One region of the Vibrio sp. AH4 genome, then DNA from elsewhere that is predicted to be linked to it. Evidence: predicted binding sites of a transcription regulator. Region 1 holds the regulator's gene; each other region holds the start of a gene.
The links. The regulator PurR, encoded in region 1, represses purine synthesis genes. The targets are predictions, from matches to a motif close to TNANGNAAACGTTTNCNTNA.
Positions count from the first base shown of each region.

Region 2: the regulator PurR is predicted to act here: its motif matches at 3,849-3,868, upstream of folD (bifunctional methylenetetrahydrofolate dehydrogenase/methenyltetrahydrofolate cyclohydrolase FolD).
Region 3: the regulator PurR is predicted to act here: its motif matches at 1,270-1,289, upstream of MKA69_RS14685 (NupC/NupG family nucleoside CNT transporter).
Region 4: the regulator PurR is predicted to act here: its motif matches at 3,833-3,852, upstream of purM (phosphoribosylformylglycinamidine cyclo-ligase).

Region 1 covers NZ_JALAIV010000001.1:2,649,688-2,654,824, reverse strand. The annotation lists gene MKA69_RS12175 (TVP38/TMEM64 family protein) at 1-310, opposite strand, end outside; gene MKA69_RS12170 (TfoX/Sxy family DNA transformation protein) at 592-1,179, opposite strand; cyclic di-GMP riboswitch class I at 1,294-1,379, opposite strand; gene purR (HTH-type transcriptional repressor PurR) at 1,538-2,548, opposite strand; gene torD (molecular chaperone TorD) at 2,904-3,563, opposite strand; gene torR (two-component system response regulator TorR) at 3,788-4,492, shown strand; gene elyC (envelope biogenesis factor ElyC) at 4,599-5,137, opposite strand, start outside.
Region 2 covers NZ_JALAIV010000001.1:2,862,454-2,867,590, forward strand. The annotation lists gene MKA69_RS13085 (lysine N(6)-hydroxylase/L-ornithine N(5)-oxygenase family protein) at 1-1,179, shown strand, start outside; gene iutA (IutA-like xeno-aerobactin receptor) at 1,283-3,457, shown strand; tRNA gene MKA69_RS13095 (tRNA-Arg) at 3,658-3,734, opposite strand; gene folD (bifunctional methylenetetrahydrofolate dehydrogenase/methenyltetrahydrofolate cyclohydrolase FolD) at 3,936-4,796, shown strand; gene MKA69_RS13105 (molybdopterin guanine dinucleotide-containing S/N-oxide reductase) at 4,869-5,137, opposite strand, start outside.
Region 3 covers NZ_JALAIV010000003.1:354,221-359,357, forward strand. The annotation lists gene MKA69_RS14675 (chromosome segregation ATPase) at 1-119, shown strand, start outside; gene MKA69_RS14680 (DsbA family oxidoreductase) at 225-878, opposite strand; gene MKA69_RS14685 (NupC/NupG family nucleoside CNT transporter) at 1,549-2,757, shown strand; gene pepT (peptidase T) at 3,105-4,337, shown strand; gene MKA69_RS14695 (mechanosensitive ion channel family protein) at 4,547-5,137, shown strand, end outside.
Region 4 covers NZ_JALAIV010000001.1:234,010-239,146, forward strand. The annotation lists gene smrA (DNA endonuclease SmrA) at 1-248, shown strand, start outside; gene rluF (23S rRNA pseudouridine(2604) synthase RluF) at 314-1,312, shown strand; gene MKA69_RS01245 (sensor domain-containing diguanylate cyclase) at 1,373-2,800, opposite strand; gene upp (uracil phosphoribosyltransferase) at 3,121-3,747, opposite strand; gene purM (phosphoribosylformylglycinamidine cyclo-ligase) at 3,914-4,954, shown strand; gene purN (phosphoribosylglycinamide formyltransferase) at 4,957-5,137, shown strand, end outside.

The DNA.
Region 1 (5,137 bases):
GGCTGCTGAGAAAGGCAAGTGTTGCACCAATCGTACTTGCAAAAGAGGCGAGCAGCAGACTGAGCCAAAACCCAAACAGTGCGGCACCCAATAGGGTGACGACAGTGGCACCGGGGACCGAAAAGGCTGTCAGTAGGACATACAATACAAAATAGATAAATGCGGCTTGCACAAGATGTGCATCAATGTAGTTTGCCAACTCGGCTTGCTTGGCTTTGGCGACATCTAACGTGAGATAGTGGCTAAATTGTGTCACCAAGATCGCCGTTATCGCGATCAAAATAAGGGCAATGATGAGCTTTTTGTTCATGAGCGGTACCTAGTCAGCACTTTGATATTGAAGCTTTTGATGGTGATAAATGGAATACCTTATCCCTTAGTCATGAAAGCGATTGCCTCAAGACTTGGGTATAAGTATATCTACTCAAAATAAATTCGCCCGATTGGTGTGAACAAGGGCTATGAAGTAGAAGACAGGGGATGCAGCGTATTTCTTTCAAAAAAATAACGCGCCCGAGTGGACGCGTTATCAGATTTTACTCAAGGTATTCATACAAACTCGGCGAGGAAAGACAGACTCAAAACGAGAAATCAAAGGTGTCTTAGTAGTTCGTCACGACGATTTTGTGGGATCACTGACCAATGTTTACCTTCGATTGCTCCCTCTAAAGCCCATAACAGCTCAAGGCTAACCTCTGCCGAATGGGTACGTTGAATGGCTTTATATGCTTCAACAGAACCGAAAGAGTGCAAAGACTCGACGCTTTCGATACCGGCTTTCTTGAGCATTCTTTCCGTTGCTAAACGCAAGTTGGGAAGATCTTTCAAACGGTCAGGCTTTGCTTGTGCTTGTGTTTCACGTTCGGTCTTAGCGACCTCAAGCGCAATACGAGCTTCACTTAAGATAGAGGCTGGATTACTCCAACAATCATCAGGTAGAGCGTAGTACTTAGTCACGACAGGAAAGCCACGTTTTTTATAAACATAAGGTTCATAACCTTGCTGTTTGAACTTTTCGATTGTGGCATCGTCTGCACGGATGTGCAGCGTATCGTTAACCACAAGCGCAAACATAGTTTCGTCGACGAAAATACCAAAGCCACCAAACATTGAACGAGATTTCACACGTCCTAGCTGCTCAAAGAGCCGCATTGAATCTTTTAATACTGGTTTATCCATGCTGTTAGTCTCGGAGTATTGTTACATACGCCACCAAATCAGGTCCGAGAAAATTAGCAAAATCATGCAACTGCCGTGTCAATGATGAGTCAACATAGTGTATGCATTTTTGCCATCGGTAACCCCGCTACCTACCTATGTTCTGGTTTAGGCCGGAGGCTTTGCGTCCCACTCTTTCGAATGGTTTGCCCTGTGCGTGACATTTTTCCTGATAAAAAATAACCAAACTTGGGTCATTCTCACATACTGATATTTCAATTGTGAGAATGAGCCATGTTAATAATACTCGCTCTACATTAGTTTTGTCATATTTATGTGACAAGCTTTCAAATATAGGCTCTGTGAATTGTCAAGAAAGTTAGGATTTTGTCAAGTCTTTCACAGTGTCGCGTTCGACGATCTCAGGATGCATCTCGAAAATTCGGCGCTCGTGTTCTTTATCTTTAATACGCTCTAAAAGAATTTCGAACGCATTTTTACCCACACGACGCTTAGGTTGGTGCACGGTGGTCAGTGGTGGAGAGAAGTATTCGGCCAGTTCGATATTATCGTAACCAATCACGGATATTTCTTCAGGAACACGAATTCCTTTTTGTTGCAAACGGCTCATAAGACCTAATGCCATGGTGTCGTTGAAGCAGAATACGGCAGTTGGACGCTTATCCATAGCAATGATTTTGTCGGCAGCAAGGACTGCGGTATCACACTCAAAATTACCTTCTAGAATCCAATCTTCATTCACGGGTAAGTGCGCTTCAGCCATCGCTCGGCGGAAACCTTGAATACGCTCTTGGCAAGCGGCTTTGACAAAATGACCACTTAAACAGGCAATGTCTGTGTGTCCACGATCCGTCAGATATTTGGTCGCGAGATAGCCACCTTCCTCTGAGTTATCGATGATTTTATCAGCGTGCGACGTTTCTGGACCCCAATCCATGATCACTTTTGGAATGTCTTTGTGAGCGTCGAGCATTTCCTGCAGCTCTTGAGTCAGGTCTGAACACATGACTAAAATGCCATCCACACGTTTTTCGGCCAGCATGCGAATGTAATCACGTTGTTTTTCATAGATGCCGCCCGTGTTACACAGAATCAAGGTGTAGCCTTGACGGTAACAGTAGCTTTCCACACCATCGATCACTTCAGAGAAAAACAGGTTTGTTGATTGAGTCACTAGCATGCCAATAGTGCGTGTAGTGTTGCACTTCAAACTACGTGCGACCGCACTCGGTGCATAGTTGAGTTGCTTAACCGCTTCCATCACTTTCTCTTGGGTGGTTTCTGCCACAAAGCGAGTTTTGTTGATAACGTGAGAAACGGTAGTGGTAGACACGCCAGCAAGGCGCGCTACATCTTTAATCGTAGCCATAGAGTGTTCCTGTCGATGACTGCTGATGCCAGCGAATGTTATTGGTTAATTAAATCAGCAGAAGTAAGGCGAGACTGAGCGAATCTTCACACTCTGTGCGGCGAGGAACCACATATACCGTACGTAAAGCGCTTCAATCATTATGCCTAAAGTAATAAAAATACAAAAACCGCCAAGAAACAGCGGTTTACATTTTTATTCGTTTTTATCGTTTGCGGGTGGATTTTAGACTGCAAATGTATCCACCGCAACGAAATTCATTCATCAAACTTTAAGTTCTTTCACAATTGATTTGTTTATGCCCCTGACTTTTTGCAACAGCAAAGTGGGCAGCTTAAAAATCGCTACGTTGTGATTAAAGACTCTGGCGAAGCTCATCAATGTAACGTTGATCTTGTTGTAAAAAAGCCAACGTTAGTCGAGCCGCCGCCGAGTAGAAACCAAATGCGTCAAACTGTGTACAACGTTCAACAAAAACGGATAACCAACTCAATAAGTGTTGAGCAATAAAATCAGATTGTGCTTTGAGAGCGGAGTTAACGTCAGAGCCTTCTTGATTCGGGTTATTGCTGATAACAAGATGCGCAAGAAAGTCGAGTTGAATCGCGAGATGGTCGGCGGGCTCATTAAGGTTCGGATCCACATTCACGTTATAGTGGCTCAGTAACTCACGCATGAGTTGTGCCGGTTTGCCATTGAGTAACCCTTTGTCAGTGTAGACAGAGGCATAGGGTAGCGCTGAGTCACGATCGGACTTTAAAAATAGATCACAAAAATCAGCGGCAAGTTCCAGTTGTGCATCTTGACGATCTTGCAAGCGATTGAGTGCATCAATCAAATGTTTCACTTCCGTCGCTAAGCTTTCTTCATCGGCTAGTCCGGTTAAGAAAGTACGGATTTCAGCTGAGTGATAGTGTGCGATATCTTGTTCAGTCAGCTCTTTAAAAAAGAGACTCGACAGCCACCAGTAAATTTCTGCGCGTTTTTCATTGAGGATATTCAGTTCTTGGATCATGTTTGCACTCCCAATCGATTGACGCTTAGTCTAAACCATAAAAATGAACAGCTATCATGCAAGATATGACAAGTTGTGAAAAGAAAAGAACACGTTGTTAATCTGTTAAATAAAGCTTGCGTTGCATCAAGGAAAAGTGGGGTTTCTCACGATATTCCTCGAATTATTAACAAATGTGAATAGAATGAGTGAGCGATAAATCCCGTTATTTAAAATGGTGCACTATGAGTTATCACGTACTTGTGGTTGAAGATGACCTCGTCACCCGTAGTAAGTTAAGCGGTTACTTTCAAAATGAAGGTTACCAAGTAACAGAAGCGGAAAGTGGCGCACAAATGAGAGAAGCACTTGAGCTCAATGACATTGATTTAGTCTTGCTAGACATTAACTTGCCTGGTGAAGATGGATTGCTATTGACGCGAGAGCTGCGTGGCCAGTCGGAGATTGGCATTATTTTAGTGACAGGACGCACAGACAGTATCGATAAAATTGTTGGCCTTGAAATGGGTGCTGACGATTATGTGACTAAACCTGTCGATTTACGTGAGCTACAAGTTCGAGTGAAAAACTTGTTGTGGCGTATTTCGTTGGCTCGCCGCGATAAATACAGTGAGAAGACAGACGATACGTTGGTTTACTTTGGCGAGTGGACATTCGATATACAGCGTCGTGCTTTGAGCCGTAATGGTGAGCCGGTTAAACTCACCAAAGCAGAATACGAGTTGTTGGTTGCACTTTCCTCTTATCCTAATCAAGTGCTGAGCCGTGAGCGCATTTTGAATATGATCAGCCATCGTGTGGATGCGCCAAATGATCGTACTATTGATGTGTTGATTCGACGTATGCGCGCCAAGATGGAAATGGATCCGAAGAACCCGCAAATTTTTGTCACAGTTCACGGTGAAGGGTACATGTTCGCAGGGGATTAAGCTCGTTTGAACTCAATTTGCATACATACTGCTTATCATCAACAAAGAAAAACCGGCGTATTTGCCGGTTTTTTACATTTTTAACAACTTGGCGGAGGGGAAACGATTAGGGCGTTGTCGGAGCTTCTTCTACGACAGAGGGCGTTCCTACCTGTTCACTGCCATCTCCGGCAACGGTATCACGCAGTTTTTGCCACAATAAGCCTAAGGTTTCGTACCAATACTGTTCGGTTTGCTCAAGATAGCGTGATTTAGGAATGTATTTATCCCAAGGCTGAACAATATTGAGATGACCTAAGTAGTTAGTCGGTGCTGGTATTGGCGTTAAACCTGCCGATTCAAATTCGCGCATCGCACGCTTCATATGGCTTGCTGAGGTGACCAGTACCATGCGCTTTTGTTGCACGAAAGCCGCGGCTTGGCGCGCTTCTTCCCAAGTATCTTTGGCGGTTTCCAGCAAAATAATATCCGATTTCGGTACGCCTAACGCTAAAGCGACACGCGCCATCATCCGAGCGTGGCTAACTTCACTACCACCAGCGTAACCGGAGAGGATCAGTTTTGAACCCGGATACATACGACTAATACGAATGCCTTCTGTTAAGCGCATGAGCGCAGCACGAGTAAGCTCGGAGGTGGGAGGGA
Region 2 (5,137 bases), 210 kb from region 1:
TCTTGGCACCCAGGGTTACTGCTTGATAACACCCACATGCAAACCATGTTTTTGAAGGACTTGGTGAGCGCGGTGCATCCAGAAAGTCGCTACTCCTTCATCTCTTATCTGGTGAAGAACAAAAAGTTTTATCGTTTCTTGTCTGCTGAGCTCAAATGCATCAGCCGTCACGAGTTTTCGGACTACCTCGCTTGGGTAGCTCATCAGTTGGATAACGTTCAGTTTTCAACCCGAGTTGAACAGGTGGAATACACCGGTGAGGCATTCACGCTGCACACCCATCAAGGCACCTACCAAGCGAAAAATCTCTGCATTGGCACAGGCAAGGTTCCTTCAGTACCCGAATGCGCCAAAGCCCACCTTGGTGAGCGCGTGTTCCATGCCGCGGACGTAGGGCTGCAAGAGCGAAACTTCACTGGCAAACGTGTGCTGATCATCGGTGGCGGGCAAAGCGGTGCAGATATTTTCATTAACGCTTTGCAGCAGAAATGGGGCAAACCCAAGTCACTCGACTGGCTATCTCGCCGCGCCAATTATCAACCTCTCGATGAAGCCGCGTTTACCAATGAGTTTTTCGCGCCCGATTACGTGGATGCTTTCTTTCATTTGTCACCGAGCGTCAAACGTAAAGAGGTGGCAAACCAGAAACTCACTTCGGATGGGGTAACACAGAAAGCCTTGTTAACCATTTATCAAGAGCTTTACCACCGATTCGATGTACTCAAGGAAGACAAATGGGTAAGGCTGCTACCACACCGATCCTTAACTCAAATGAGTGTACAAGGCAGTGCGTTCAAACTGACCGCCAACAATGCACTAGGGCAGTGTTTAGAAACGTACGAAGCAGACATCGTCATTTTAGCGACGGGCTTTGAAGCGCCCTATCCCGCCTGTTTGAACACGATTCTGCCGCTGCTCGATCTTGATGAGCACAACCGCTACCAAATGACCCCAGATTTTGAGCTTAAGTGGGAAGGACAACAACGTAACAAGATCTTCGCCGTGAATGCGGGGATGCATAGCCACGGGATTGCCGAGCCGCAGCTTAGCCTTATGGCGTGGCGCAGTGCACGCATCATCAATCGCCTTGCGGGACAAACTATTTTCGATATCGACTACGGAAAAGGAATGATTGATTGGCTATCACCTAGCGCCATCGCGAAGAAATTGGTCGCTTAAGCTCACTTTTTTGTCACTCACTCCAAAGGTGAGTGGCATTTCAATCAGCCCCAAACACCCAAGTGGCCTAAGGGCTTATTTTTACATACATATAGAGAAGAAAATGAAATCTACAAAAGGAAATTTGCTCAAGTCCACCCCTCTGTCACTGTCAGCAGCTGCAATTGCCGTCACCAGTGCCCTCCTTACCACTCCTGTGGTTGCAGAAGAGCAGACCATGTTTGACGAAATGGTGGTGGTTTCAAGCCGCACCCCGAAAGCGATCAGTGATATCCCTGGAACCGTTTGGTACATCGATTCAGAACAGATCGAACAAGAATATCGTGGTGGTAAAACCTTAGGTGAGATCCTCGCTTCCGCCATTCCATCACTGGATGTCAGCTCAGGCGCACGAACCAACTACGGCCAAAATCTGCGTGGACGCAAAATGCTGGTGATGATCGATGGCGTATCCCTCGAATCTTCGCGTCAAATCAGCCGCCACATGGACTCGATCGACCCGTTTAACATTGAACGTATCGAAGTGCTTTCTGGTGCAACGTCTATCTACGGTGCGGGCGCATCGGGCGGTGTCATCAACATCATCACCAAGAAAGCGACAAGCCAAGAGCTCGAATTTGAATCTTACATCGGCGCAAAGTCTGGTTTTAATTCTGGTGAAGATTTTGACTACAAAGTCGGCCAATCCATCTCTGGCGGCAACGATAAAGTTCAAGCCCGCGCTTCTGTGGTGTATACCGAAACCCAAGGTTTCTTTGATGCCAACGGCGATATCGTCACACCCGACATTTCACAAGGCTCTCTGCAATTCAACCAAACCGTTGATTTGATGACGACGGTGGGTGTGAATATTTCTGAAACCCAAAAACTCAACCTGTTGGCGCAATACTATGATAGCCAGCAAGACTCCCCTTACGGCCTGTACATCGTTAATAACAAGTTTGTGGACGTAAGAAACGGCTTTGACTCAGACCGCGAACACGGCACAGAACGCATGATGCTGAGTGCGTCTTACGTCAATGATGAGTTCTTGAATCACCAACTGATTGCGGAAGCCTCCTACCGTAAAGAAGATCAAACCTATACCCCTTACTACCAGTCTTCTGGCCAACAGATCACGGATGTCATCTCACTCAAGGCCGCTTTGGCGAAGAATTTTGACAAACTGAATCTGGTGTATGGGATTGATGCTTATCAAGATCAGTTAGACAGCAACCAAGCGCAGTATGACAAAACCATCGCCAACAACTCAGGAAACCTCATCAACCGTACTTACGCGCAAGTGGGCCGTTACCCAGGGATTAAAGTAGGTTCTGTCGCCGGTTTTGTTCAAGCAGGTTACGACATCACTGACGACTGGTCAGTCGAAGGTGGCTTCCGTTACCAGCATATGGTCAATAAAATCGATGACTTCGTGGGCTACCAGCAGCAGAAGAACATCGCTGAAGGTAAAGGCACTTCTGCCGATGCCGTACCGGGAGGCGAAACTGACTACAACGTGGGTCTGTTCAACTTGGGCACGCTTTATCATCTCAATAATCACTCGCAAGTGTGGGCTAACTTCTCACAAGGTTTCGATCTGGCTGACCCTGCGAAATACTATGGTCAAGGCAATTATAAACTGGTCGGTAACCATTGGACGTTGCAAGACAGTATCAATGTTGATAGCTCTAAGATGTCAGGCATTAAAACCAACAGCTTTGAGTTGGGCTACCGTTTAGAAAAAGACAGTTTCAACCTGCAAACCGCGGCCTACTATTCCACCTCGGATAAATCCGTTTCTTACAACAAGCAAACTTTATTGATTGAAGAAGTGGAAGATAAGAAACGCGTTTACGGCCTTGAGGCTATGGCATCTTACTGGGTACACACCAATGTTCAATTGGGTGCGTCAGGCCACTATGTGATCTCGGAAGTCAAAGGTGATAACGGCTGGGCAGATATGGCCGCTAATAACGCCAGCACATCAAAAGCCAGTGCTTGGGCGGGTTGGTATGACGCGGATCTGGCGGTTAAATTACAGAGCCAAACCATGTTTGACTACAAAGATGACAAACAGAATAAACTGGATGGTTACACCATCTTTGACTTAGTCGGTAGCTACCAATTGCCAGTGGGCAGTCTCGGTTTTGGTGTGCTCAACCTATTTGACCACGACTACACCACCATTTGGGGGCAACGTGCGCAGATTGAATACTCAGCTCACTACGATGCTGCGGCGTATGACTACAAAGGCCGTGGCCGTACTTATACCCTGAACTACCAAGTGAAGTTCTAATCTAAGTGGCAGTTATTCTATTGAGGAGTGGCTGCCATTTCATTCCTTAGCTTTTCAGTGCCACATCCTACCTATTTTGAATACATTGGATAGTCACCATCCTGCTATTCCACTCTTCGCGTACTCGCTCACAGCAGAGAAATAAAACCGCAGAAATGAAAAAACGCCAGCAAGAATTCACTTGCTGGCGCTTAGAATAATGGCACGCCCTACAGGATTCGAACCTGTGACCACATGCTTAGAAGGCACGTGCTCTATCCAACTGAGCTAAGGGCGCGCTACAGGGTGAGGATTATACGAGTTAAACGGGCTAGATCAACGTCTTTGTCTAACTTTCTGTTTCGAATGAGCAATATTTTACCGATCCCATCTCAACTGCCGAAAAACAGAACAAAGCAAACGTTTGCCTGTGGATGTTATCAAAAATATCTGCGACAATGCGCGCAAAAATTTTCGCTCCAAACCTGTAAGGAAAGTCATGACTGCTCAAAATATTGATGGAACGCTGATTTCGCAAACGGTGCGCTCAGAAGTGGCAGCCCGTGTTAAAGCTCGGGTTCAAGCTGGGTTACGAGCCCCAGGACTGGCGGTTGTGTTGGTGGGCGAAGATCCTGCTTCACAAGTGTATGTCGGCAGTAAACGCCGTGCTTGCGAAGAAGTCGGGTTTGTCTCCAAATCTTTCGATTTACCCGCCACCGCGAGTGAAGAAACCTTGCTGTCACTGGTTGAAGAACTCAATAACGATCCACAAATCGATGGCATTTTGGTGCAACTGCCTTTGCCTGCAGGTATTGATACCACCAAAGTGTTGGAGAGTATTCACCCTGAGAAAGATGTGGATGGTTTCCACCCTTACAACGTTGGCCGTTTGGCGCAGCGCATTCCGAAACTGCGCTCTTGCACGCCCAAAGGCATCATTACTCTGCTCGATCGTTACAACATTCCCTTGCGCGGTAAACATGCGGTGATTGTGGGTGCCTCCAACATTGTTGGTCGCCCTATGACGTTAGAGCTGTTACTGGCAGGTTGCACTACTACCACTTGCCACCGCTTTACTCAAGATCTCGAAGGCCATATTCGCCAAGCGGATGTCTTGGTGGTTGCGGTCGGTAAACCCAACTTTATTCCGGGAGCATGGATTAAAGAAGGCGCGATTGTGGTCGATGTCGGCATTAACCGCTTAGATACAGGCAAACTGGTTGGCGATGTGGAATACGATGTTGCCCGCACGCGAGCAAGCTTTATCACACCAGTACCCGGTGGTGTCGGACCTATGACCGTCGCAAGCTTGATTGAAAACACCATGATGGCGTGTGAGCAGTTCCATACTGAACGGTAATTCGACGTTCCTCCTTAAGACAAAAAAGCCGAGGCATTTGCCTCGGCTTTCTATTACCGTTTTTCGTCGCGGTTAGCCATTTTTCGGTGGCATGAATGCGGTGAGCTCCAACGCAGGTCCGGTGTATTTTTCAATACGCACCAAAGAAGAGTTCGCCGCACAGCCGTTGGCCAAACGAGAAGTCGGAATGTCTGAAGTCAGCACATTCGCACCACCGTTCTTACATAAGCCGCTTTGTGCATCCAGATCCGGCCAGCCGCCTTCGTGAATACAGACTGAGCCTTGTTTGATGCGATCTGTAATCAAAGCCCCGACTAACACTTGGCCACGCTGGTTATAGG
Region 3 (5,137 bases), on a different contig from region 1:
AGCAAAAAGCGATTGCTGAAAAACTCAAGCAGTTGGAAGCGGAAGGGAAGCTAACTCCAGAGGTGCTTGAAGCCTATTTTGGTCAATACTACGTGAAAGCTGAAACGCCAATTCACTAGGTTGGTTAACATCTCGCCGCCCTCCATTTATCGAGCCGCTTTGCGGCTCGACTTCTCTCTGCGGGGGTAGTGTTCAGCCAACCACTTTAAAACCCGTCAGATATGCTAATGGCCATGTTCCGTTTTCGCGGTAAGCCGCTGCAGTACATCAAACAAAATATCGCTGGTTTGCGCACCAGAAATTAAATATTTTTGCTCAATAATTAATGTAGGCACAGCGTGAATGCTAGCTTGCAGCCACTGTTGCTCCGTATTGGCAACCGCTTTAGCCCAAGATTCATCATTGAGAATTTGCTGGCAAGCCGTACGCTCTAAACCGACCGTTTCGGCAACCTCAAGCAACACCTCATCTTCATCAATCGCTTTTCCTTGCTGAAAATAAGCACGCCACAGAGCGAGTTTTAGTGGCAATTGTTTGTCTTGCTGATTGGCCCATAGGAGCAATTGGTGGGCTTTGCGCGTATTGTAAATTCGCATCTGGTCAAAAAAGTGGAATTCAAACCCTACCTCTTTACCCAGTTCCGTTAAGGTATTTCTGGCTTGTTGACTTGCTTCGACACTCGTACCGTATTTTTTCGCAAGATGCTCACGCAAGTTTTCGCCTCCGGCAGCCAGCCTCGGATTCAGTTCATAGGGATGCCATCTGAGCGTTGCTTCAATGTGTGGTAGCCTAGATAACGCTTGGTTTAACCTAAAGTAGCCAATGACACACCAAGGGCAGACAACATCCGAGACAAGATCAATCGTTAACTTGTGCATCGTACTCTCCTTCGCCAGTGTGGGGTCCAATTGATGAGCTCTGTTCATCATAACGTTATCGACCGACTTTAGGGGCGATGCGTTGTATTTTGTTGTGTGAAAAATGCGCAAAAAGTGAAGTGGAGCTGAAAAAAAAAGCCTCACGGTTTCTAAGAAACGCGTGAGGCGTTGACACTGACGTTGTTAGTAATGGTTATTCGATACATGAAATTGAGTTAAAACTAGGCCGATTTTTGTGCTTATGCCAGATTGTTTTGTGACCAATCGATAAAAGAGTGCAACTTTGTGATATGCGTTCCATTCAATATGTGGCCGCATGGTGCAAGTGTGTTGATTTAGAGTCACTGCACTGTGAATCCCTCATTGGTAACAGGGCTGAAGGAAAAATGTCATAAATAAACGTTTGCGTGAAAAAATGTGATGAAACTCATTTTTTTATCGTTATACTTTCCGCCCGGCTAAGAGCCGGTTGCTCTGCCAGTACAAGCCGTCACAAGGAAATGTGAATGACCCCAAGGACAGGACCAGCTAATTCCTAAACTTGTGTCTGTTGACGTTGATGGCGAGTGAGCAATGAATTTTTATTCTCTCCTTTCGCAGCCCTCTCTGCCTACACCGTGACCAAGCCATTGGGATACCCTGTTTTTACTCACATTTTTCTAGGTAAATTATGGCGATTTTGTTTGGAATCATCGGTGTTTCGGTACTGATCTTATGCGCGTATCTGCTTTCTGAAAGCCGTAGCGCGATTAATTGGAAAACGGTTTCTCGCGCTTTGTTGCTGCAAATCGGTTTCGCCGCATTGGTGCTTTATTTCCCATGGGGACAAGCGGCACTTAGCCGTTTAAGTAATGGTGTTTCCGGCTTGTTGAGCTTTGCGGATATTGGGATTCGCTTCTTGTTTGGTGACTTGGCGGATACTGGTTTTATTTTCGCGGTTCGTGTACTGCCTATCATCATTTTCTTCAGTGCGTTGATTTCGGCATTGTACTATCTGGGTGTGATGCAAAAAGTGATTGCCCTGATTGGTGGTGGTATTCAACGTTTTTTAGGAACGAGCAAAGCGGAATCTCTTGTCGCTACGGGCAACATCTTCCTATCACAAGGTGAGTCGCCACTGCTGGTTCGCCCATTTCTCGCCAATATGACTCGTTCAGAACTGTTTGCGGTTATGGCGGGGGGGATGGCCTCGGTTGCCGGTTCTGTATTGGGTGGTTATGCCGGTTTAGGGGTTGAGCTGAAATATCTGATTGCAGCCAGTTTTATGGCGGCTCCTGGCAGTTTGATGATGGCGAAAATTATTGTGCCAGAGCGTGGTACGCCGATTGACCAAAGCCAAGTGGCATTGGACAAAGCGCAAGAAAGCAATTTGATTGACGCTCTCGCCAGTGGTGCGATGAATGGTATGAAAGTAGCGGTTGCTGTCGGTACTATGTTGATCGCTTTCGTTAGTGTTATCGCGATGGTAAACACGGGCCTTGAAAATCTCGGTGACCTGATTGGTTTTAGTGGCGTTACGCTACAAGCACTGTTTGGTTACCTATTTGCCCCACTGGCATGGGTGATTGGCATTCCAAGCCATGAAGTGTTAGCGGCTGGTTCATACATTGGTCAAAAAGTCGTAATGAATGAGTTTGTTGCTTTCATCGACTTCGTTGAACATAAAGCACTGCTTTCTGAACATAGCCAAGTGATCATCACATTTGCTCTGTGCGGTTTTGCCAATATTGGTTCGATCGCGATTCAACTTGGTTCGATCGGGGTGATCGCTCCTCAGCGCCGCTCAGAGGTCGCCAATCTTGGTATTAAAGCCGTCATTGCAGGAACATTAGCAAACCTGATGAGTGCGTGCTTAGCTGGGCTATTTATCGCTCTTTAAGCGCTTTATCATCAAGTTTGTGGCGAGCTGCAATCGAATGCGTTGGCACACGTTAAGCCTACCCTCTGGGTAGGCTTTTTGTTTTCATCTCCAAACCAACGCTTTTAGCGGTGATGAGCGTTTGTGCATCGTGCGCTGCCTAAAAAAGAGAATAAAACACGTAGCATTGTGCTCGCCGACCGTTTTTTAAGTGAGGAATAGCGCCTCATTATGATTAATCGGTGAAAAACTGATTTGTAACAACTCATCACTAATAAGAATACGTAGTATGGGATGCAATTCACTGCTTATGACCCTTTCAGCGTTGTTACACAGCGCTGCGTATTTGAATGATGAGTGTTTGCTATATGAAAAATCTTGTTGGGCGCTTTATGCGCTATGTCACTTTTGATACCCAATCTAAACCCAAAAACCATCATTGCCCAAGTTCCACTGGGCAAAAAGTCTTTGCACAAGCGCTGTATGAAGAGTTGTTGGCACTAGGTTTGAGTGATGTATCACTGGACGAGCATGGCTACGTGATGGCCAAACTCAAATCCAATGTGGATTATTCCATACCCGCGATTGGCTTTATTGCGCATATGGATACCGCGCCGGATGCAAGCGGTAAAAATGTGAAACCGCAAATCGTTGAAGATTACCAAGGTGGGGATATTGCCCTCGGGAAAGGGGATGAAGTGCTATCGCCGATCCAATATCCCGATCTGCATTTACTGCATGGCTATAACCTGATCACGACCGATGGTACGACCTTGCTGGGCGCCGATAACAAAGCGGGTATTGCCGAAATCATCACTGCAATTGAAATGTTGCTCGCGAATCCTTCTATTGCGCATGGCGATATTTCCATTGCTTTTACTCCGGATGAGGAAATTGGTCGCGGTGCGAATCACTTTGATGTCGCCAAGTTTGCTGCACAGTGGGCGTATACCATTGATGGTGGGCCAATCGGAGAGTTGGAGTATGAAAACTTCAATGCTGCAACGGCGACGGTGACTTGCCACGGAGTGAATGTTCATCCGGGTACCGCGAAAGATAAAATGGTCAACGCGATGCACATCGCTGCGCAGTTTATTTTGATGATGCCAGAAAGTGAGACTCCGCAGCACACAGAAGGCTATGAAGGGTTTTATCATCTTTCGAGTGCGACGATGAGCGTAGCAAAATCCGAATTGAAGTACATCCTGCGTGATTTTGATGCTAGTGGCTTACAAGCGCGACAAGCGTTGATGCAAGCGAAAATCGATGAGTTAAACCATCAGCTTAAAAAGGGCCGCATCGAAGTCAGTTTTGAACAGAGCTATGCCAACATGAAAGAGATGGTGGAGCCTCATCCTCATATCATTGAATTGGCAAAACAGGCCATGATTGATTGTGATGTGGAACCGAAAATTAAGCCAATTCGAGGTGGTACGGATGGTGCGCGGTTGTCATTTATGGGATTACCTTGCCCAAACATTTTTACCGGAGGCTACAATTTCCACGGTATTCATGAGTTCATCACAATCGAGGGAATGGAAGCTGCCGTTCAAGTGATTGTGAAACTGGCAGAGAAAACAGCACTGCATTATCGACCATAAGCCATCTTGCTAAGACGAGCCGCTCATTGAGCGGCTTTTTTATTATCTCCCTAAACCGCGCTTTTAGTGGTAGTGATTGTTTTCCTGTGTAAGAGAGCCAAGAGTTTAGGGATTGCGCTTGTCATGTTAGGGTGTTCAATGGTGAAATTGGCGCGCCTTGCAACACATAACAAACGAAGCGGCGGGTTAAGCCGTAGTAGGAGAAGAACATGGAACAATTGAGCACAATGATTGATTTTTTGCTCACACATAAGCTGCTGTTTAGTGCATTGATTTTACTGAGTGTTATTTCGGTACGCCGCCTTGTGTTAGAGCATATCCGAGGAGACGCCGCGCTCATCACAGAAAAACAACGTAAATGGATGTCGCGCACTAAAAATGGTGTGTTTGCGGCTACGTTACTGACGCTTTTCATCCTTTGGCAATCAGAAATCAGCCAGTTTGCCCTTTCAGTGACAGCGATTGCGGTCGCGATTGTGGTCGCTTCTAAAGAGATCATTTTATGTTTTACCGGATCGATTCAGCGCGCGAGTTCACGTTCGTTTCGTATTGGCGACTGGATTGAAGTGGGGAAATTATGTGGTGAAGTGATCGAACACAATCTGATGGCAACCGTGATCCAAGAGATTGATTTGCATCACGGCCAATACCATTACACGGGGAAAACGGCGACCTTGCCAAACAGCATGTTTTTCTCTTATCCCGTGAAAAATCTTAACTTTATGAAGCGCTATGTGTTCCATAACTTTAATATTGTGGTGCCAGAGTTTGTTAACCTTTTCCCTTTGGTTCCGGTGTTG
Region 4 (5,137 bases), 2.4 Mb from region 1:
TTATTCGTCAATGTATGGCGATGGATATTCGCACCCTGCTGATTGTGCATGGCCGTGGCGAGCGCTCCAACCCACCAGCACTGATGAAAAGTTTTGTCAGCCATTGGCTGACTCAAATCAGCGAAGTGCAGTGTGCTCACTCAGCTCAACGCTTACATGGCGGCACCGGCGCGGTGTATGTCTTACTTCGTAAGAGTGCCGAGAAAAAAGCCGAAAACCGTGAGCGTCACCAGAAACGGCTTGGCTAAGTAGGTAAAGCTGTTAGAATGCGCGGATTTTGTGCACCATCCGTTGTGAAACGTTAGGAGATTGTATGTCCCAACCTATTGAAAAGCGCCTTAATAAATTCATCAGTGAAACGGGCTTTTGCTCACGCCGTGAAGCTGACAAGCTGATTGAACAAGGGCGAGTGACCCTCAATGGCGCCCAACCTGAAGTCGGAAGCAAAGTCACCGAACAAGATGAAGTGTGTATTGATGGCAAGCCGCTACGCAGCAAAGAACGCCCGATCTATATTGCGTTAAACAAACCCACTGGCATTACCTGTACAACTGAGCGCGATGTTCCGGGGAATATTGTCGACTTTATTGGTCACCACAAACGCATTTTCCCGATTGGCCGTTTAGATAAGCCGTCTGATGGCCTCATCTTTCTGACCAATGATGGCGATATCGTGAATAAGATCCTACGTGCGGGAAATAACCACGAAAAAGAGTACGTGGTTCGAGTCGATAAACCCATTACACCGGAATTTATTCGTCAGATGTCATCAGGAGTGAACATCCTCGATACGGTTACTCTGCCTTGTAAAGTCACTCAGGAAACCCAGTATTCTTTTCGCATCGTGCTAACTCAGGGATTGAACCGCCAAATTCGTCGCATGTGTGAAGCCTTGGGATATGAAGTGTTTAAACTGCGCCGCGTGCGGATCATGAACATCACATTAGATGGCATTCCAAACGGTAAATGGCGTTATTTGAGCGAAGCCGAAGTAAATGACATTCTGGCCATGTGTGAAGACTCCAGTGGTACGGAAGAAGCCTCAAGAGTCGCGCATAGTGGTGACACGATTAAACGTGCGACCGATGCCAAACTGTTTGATAGTCGTGAAGCCAATAAAGAATCCAAAGCACGCCGCAACCCAAAAACCTATCATGGTAAAAATGCGCAAGAGTTTCGCCATGCACCAAACTCGAAAAAAGCGCAGCGTCGCCCAACGAATTCGTCCTCAAGCTCTTCTACCGCATCTAAACCAGCCCAGCGCGCAACTCCACGCACTGGTGGTACCTTGAGCCTAAGAAAGTCGAAATAAACAATTTATCTATACAATAAAAACCAGGGAAGCTTATCGCTTCCCTGGTTTTTATTGTGGCTAGAGCGATAACCCAACCACTTTGTTACGACCTTCATTTTTGGCCGTGTACATGGCTTGATCGGCCCGATTAAACAATTGCAGCAAGCTCTCATTCGGAGAGTATTCAACGACACCAATACTCACCGTGACCTGTGGTTTACTGCTCATCACCGCAATGTCATGTCGAATCTGCTCCATGCGTTGATACGCTTCTTGCAACGGCATGTCTGGTAGTAGAACAACAAACTCTTCACCGCCCCAGCGGCACAAGGCTCCCACTTGTTCAATATGACGCTGACATATCCCAACCACACGCTGTAAAACCAGATCCCCAACCGGATGACCATAGTTGTCATTCACTTGTTTAAAATGGTCCAGATCGATGACGGCCAAACTTAAAGGATGCAGCTCTTTCGTCGCATTAGAAATCGCCTCTTCAACTAACTCCTCAAACACTTGTCGACTGTATGCACCGGTCAATTTATCTCTTACCGCCATATCTTCCAGCCGTTTTTGATAACCTCGGAAGCTCATTTGTGCAAGCCCTAATACCGCAATCGCCACCAAGGCACTGATCGCTAAATTCCCCAGCATCGCTTTGAACCAAATGTCTTGGTTAAATTCATCTTTCTGCTCAACGATGATGTACCACTGGAATTCCTCAACCCACCGACTGTTGAGATAGTTCTTCTGACCATCGGCATAGTAACTCCCACTCACACTGGGAGACGTCAAAATCTGGGTTGAGAGTGTTTTTAGCCCTTCTCGCTCCTGGATCCGCGTAAAGTCTGGATGATTGGAACCATGCAAAGTGACCTCACCCAACTCATTGATAAAATAGATATGCCGGTTGTAACGTTTTTGATATTTCTCCACTAACGCAGAAACCGCATCGGAGCTCAACCCCACACCAATCACACCCAAGAAACGATTTTCGAAATCAAAAACCTTGTAGTTAACAAACACCACCGTTTGATGACTGTTAGCAGTATCAACATCAATATTCACCTCGAAATGTTTATCGGGCGCAGAATTTTTGACCCGAAAAAACCAAGCATCATTCGGGTTCGATTCCGAGATTGTCTTCAACGTTCCGCTGTAGTGATAATAGTTGTGGGTACGATCCGAAATATAAAAACTCGACATCGTCTGATATTGGCGCTGAATCTCACTCAAATAGCGGATGATTCGCTCAGGTTCTTGCTCCCCAGCCAATGTCCAGTCACGCACAAAAGTATCTTGTGCCATTAAAGAAGAGATAAAAATGGGGCGGATCAGATCCTGCTGGATTTCTGAATAGATGTTGTCGCTGGTTAAAGGGAGTGAGTCTTTATTGATTTGCTCCTCAAGCGTATCGTGAGCCACTTTATAACTGACCAAGCTGGTCACAAAAAATCCAAATATAATTAAAGAGACAAGAATCCAACTAAATTTCTTTCGCGTCATAATCAGCGTCCTGCTAGCACTACTTACTGCATCACCCTGCTCCAGCGTTTGTGGAGACAGAGCACATCCATCAATCCTAATGACCTTACCTAGTGAGTCAAAATAATCCATATACCATACCGAGTACTGGCTATGTTGCCATTAACTACTAGGAATGCGTTAGAAAGAACTAATAGAACAGTCAGTGCTGTGAGGGCTATTCATTTATCCGCGACTTTTTAGCAAGGTATTGCATTAAAATTAGGGATAGATCTCAAAGATAGGCAGGAAGTATGGCGCAGAAAGGTAATGAGGAAGCCATTAGGCTTCCTCACTCAAGATCACTTAGTACCAAAAATCTTGTCGCCAGCGTCACCAAGGCCCGGCACGATGTAGCCTTTGTCGTTCAGCTTCTCATCGATTGCGGCCGTGTAAAGCTCAACATCTGGGTGCGCTTTTTCCAAAGCAGCAATCCCTTCTGGCGCCGCCACCAGCACCAGAACTTTAATCTGGTTACAGCCTTTCTCTTTCAGCAGGTCGATAGTGGCGATCATTGAACCACCAGTTGCCAGCATAGGGTCAACCACTAGGGCAATACGCTCTTCAATGTTAGAAGCCAGCTTATTGAAGTAAGGCACTGGTTCAAGGGTTTCTTCGTCACGGTAAATACCCACGACACTGATACGAGCACTAGGGATGTGCTCAAGTACGCCATCCATCATGCCAAGGCCGGCACGCAAGATTGGCACGACTGTGACTTTCTTACCTTTGATCTGATCCACTTGTACTGGGCCATTCCAGCCTTCGATCGTGACTTTTTCGGTTTCAAAGTCTGAAGTCGCTTCATAAGTCAGCAGGCTGCCAACTTCTGTCGCAAGCTCGCGAAAACGCTTAGTGCTGATATCGCCTTCACGCATCAGGCCAAGTTTGTGTTTTACAAGAGGGTGCTTAACTTCAACAATTTTCATGTCCAACTCCGGCTTCATTAATTTAAACCTGCGGATTATACACTTATTTTGTCGACTTTTCCGACTGTAAAACCGGAGAAAAATCTTACGCAAACGTTTTCCTTTTTGTTTTAAGCCCTGTAGAATAGCGCCGTTTTCATATCCAACTAGACCGAGGAACTTCCCCGTGAGCGGTAATAATCCATCTCTCAGCTATAAAGATGCAGGTGTCGATATTGATGCAGGTAATGCACTCGTTGAACGAATTAAAGGCGCAGTGAAGCGCACCCGTCGCCCTGAAGTTATGGGTGGCCTAGGTGGTTTTGGCGCACTGTGTGAGCTGCCAACCAAATACAAACACCCAGTTTTAGTCTCTGGTACAGACGGCGTAGGTACCAAACTGCGTCTCGCACTGGATATGAAAAAACACGACACCATCGGTATTGATCTCGTTGCTATGTGTGTGAACGATCTGATTGTACAAGGTGCTGAGCCGCTGTTTTTCCTCGATTATTACGCGACGGGTAAACTGGATGTGGATACCGCAGCCGAAGTCATTTCCGGCATTGCCGATGGCTGTTTGCAAGCGGGCTGCGCGCTGATTGGCGGCGAAACCGCTGAAATGCCAGGAATGTACGAAGGTGAAGACTACGATGTGGCTGGCTTTTGTGTCGGTGTCGTTGAAAAAGAAGAGATCATCGACGGCAGCAAAGTACAAGTCGGTGACGCGCTGATTGCGGTTGGCTCTAGCGGCCCACACTCCAACGGTTACTCGCTGGTACGTAAGATTTTAGAAGTCTCTAAAGCCGATAAAAATGAACTGTTAGCGGGCAAAACGATTGGTGAGCACTTACTCGCACCAACCAAGATTTACATCAAATCTGGCTTAAAGCTGATTGCTGAACATGACATTCATGCGATTTCACACATCACTGGCGGTGGCTTCTGGGAGAACATTCCACGCGTATTGCCAGAAGGTACCAAAGCGGTGATCGATGGTAAGAGCTGGGAATGGCCAGTGATTTTCCAATGGCTACAGGAAAAAGGTAACGTGACCACTCACGAAATGTACCGCACCTTCAACTGTGGTGTCGGTTTGATCATTGCACTGCCAAAAGATCAAGCCAATGCGGCCGTTGCGCTACTGCAAGCAGAAGGCGAAACCGCATGGGTGATCGGCGAAATCGCAGCCGCCAATAGCAACGAAGCACAGGTAGAGATCAACTAAGCATGAAGAGTATTGTTGTTTTAATTTCGGGAAACGGAACCAACCTACAGGCGATCATTGATGCTTGTGCAACCAGTATTCAAGATGGCAAAGTGACGGCTGTGTTTTCCAATAAAGCAACAGCTTACGGTTTAGAACGCGCAAAACAGGCTGGCGCAGCCGCCTGTTTTATTGATCCCAAAG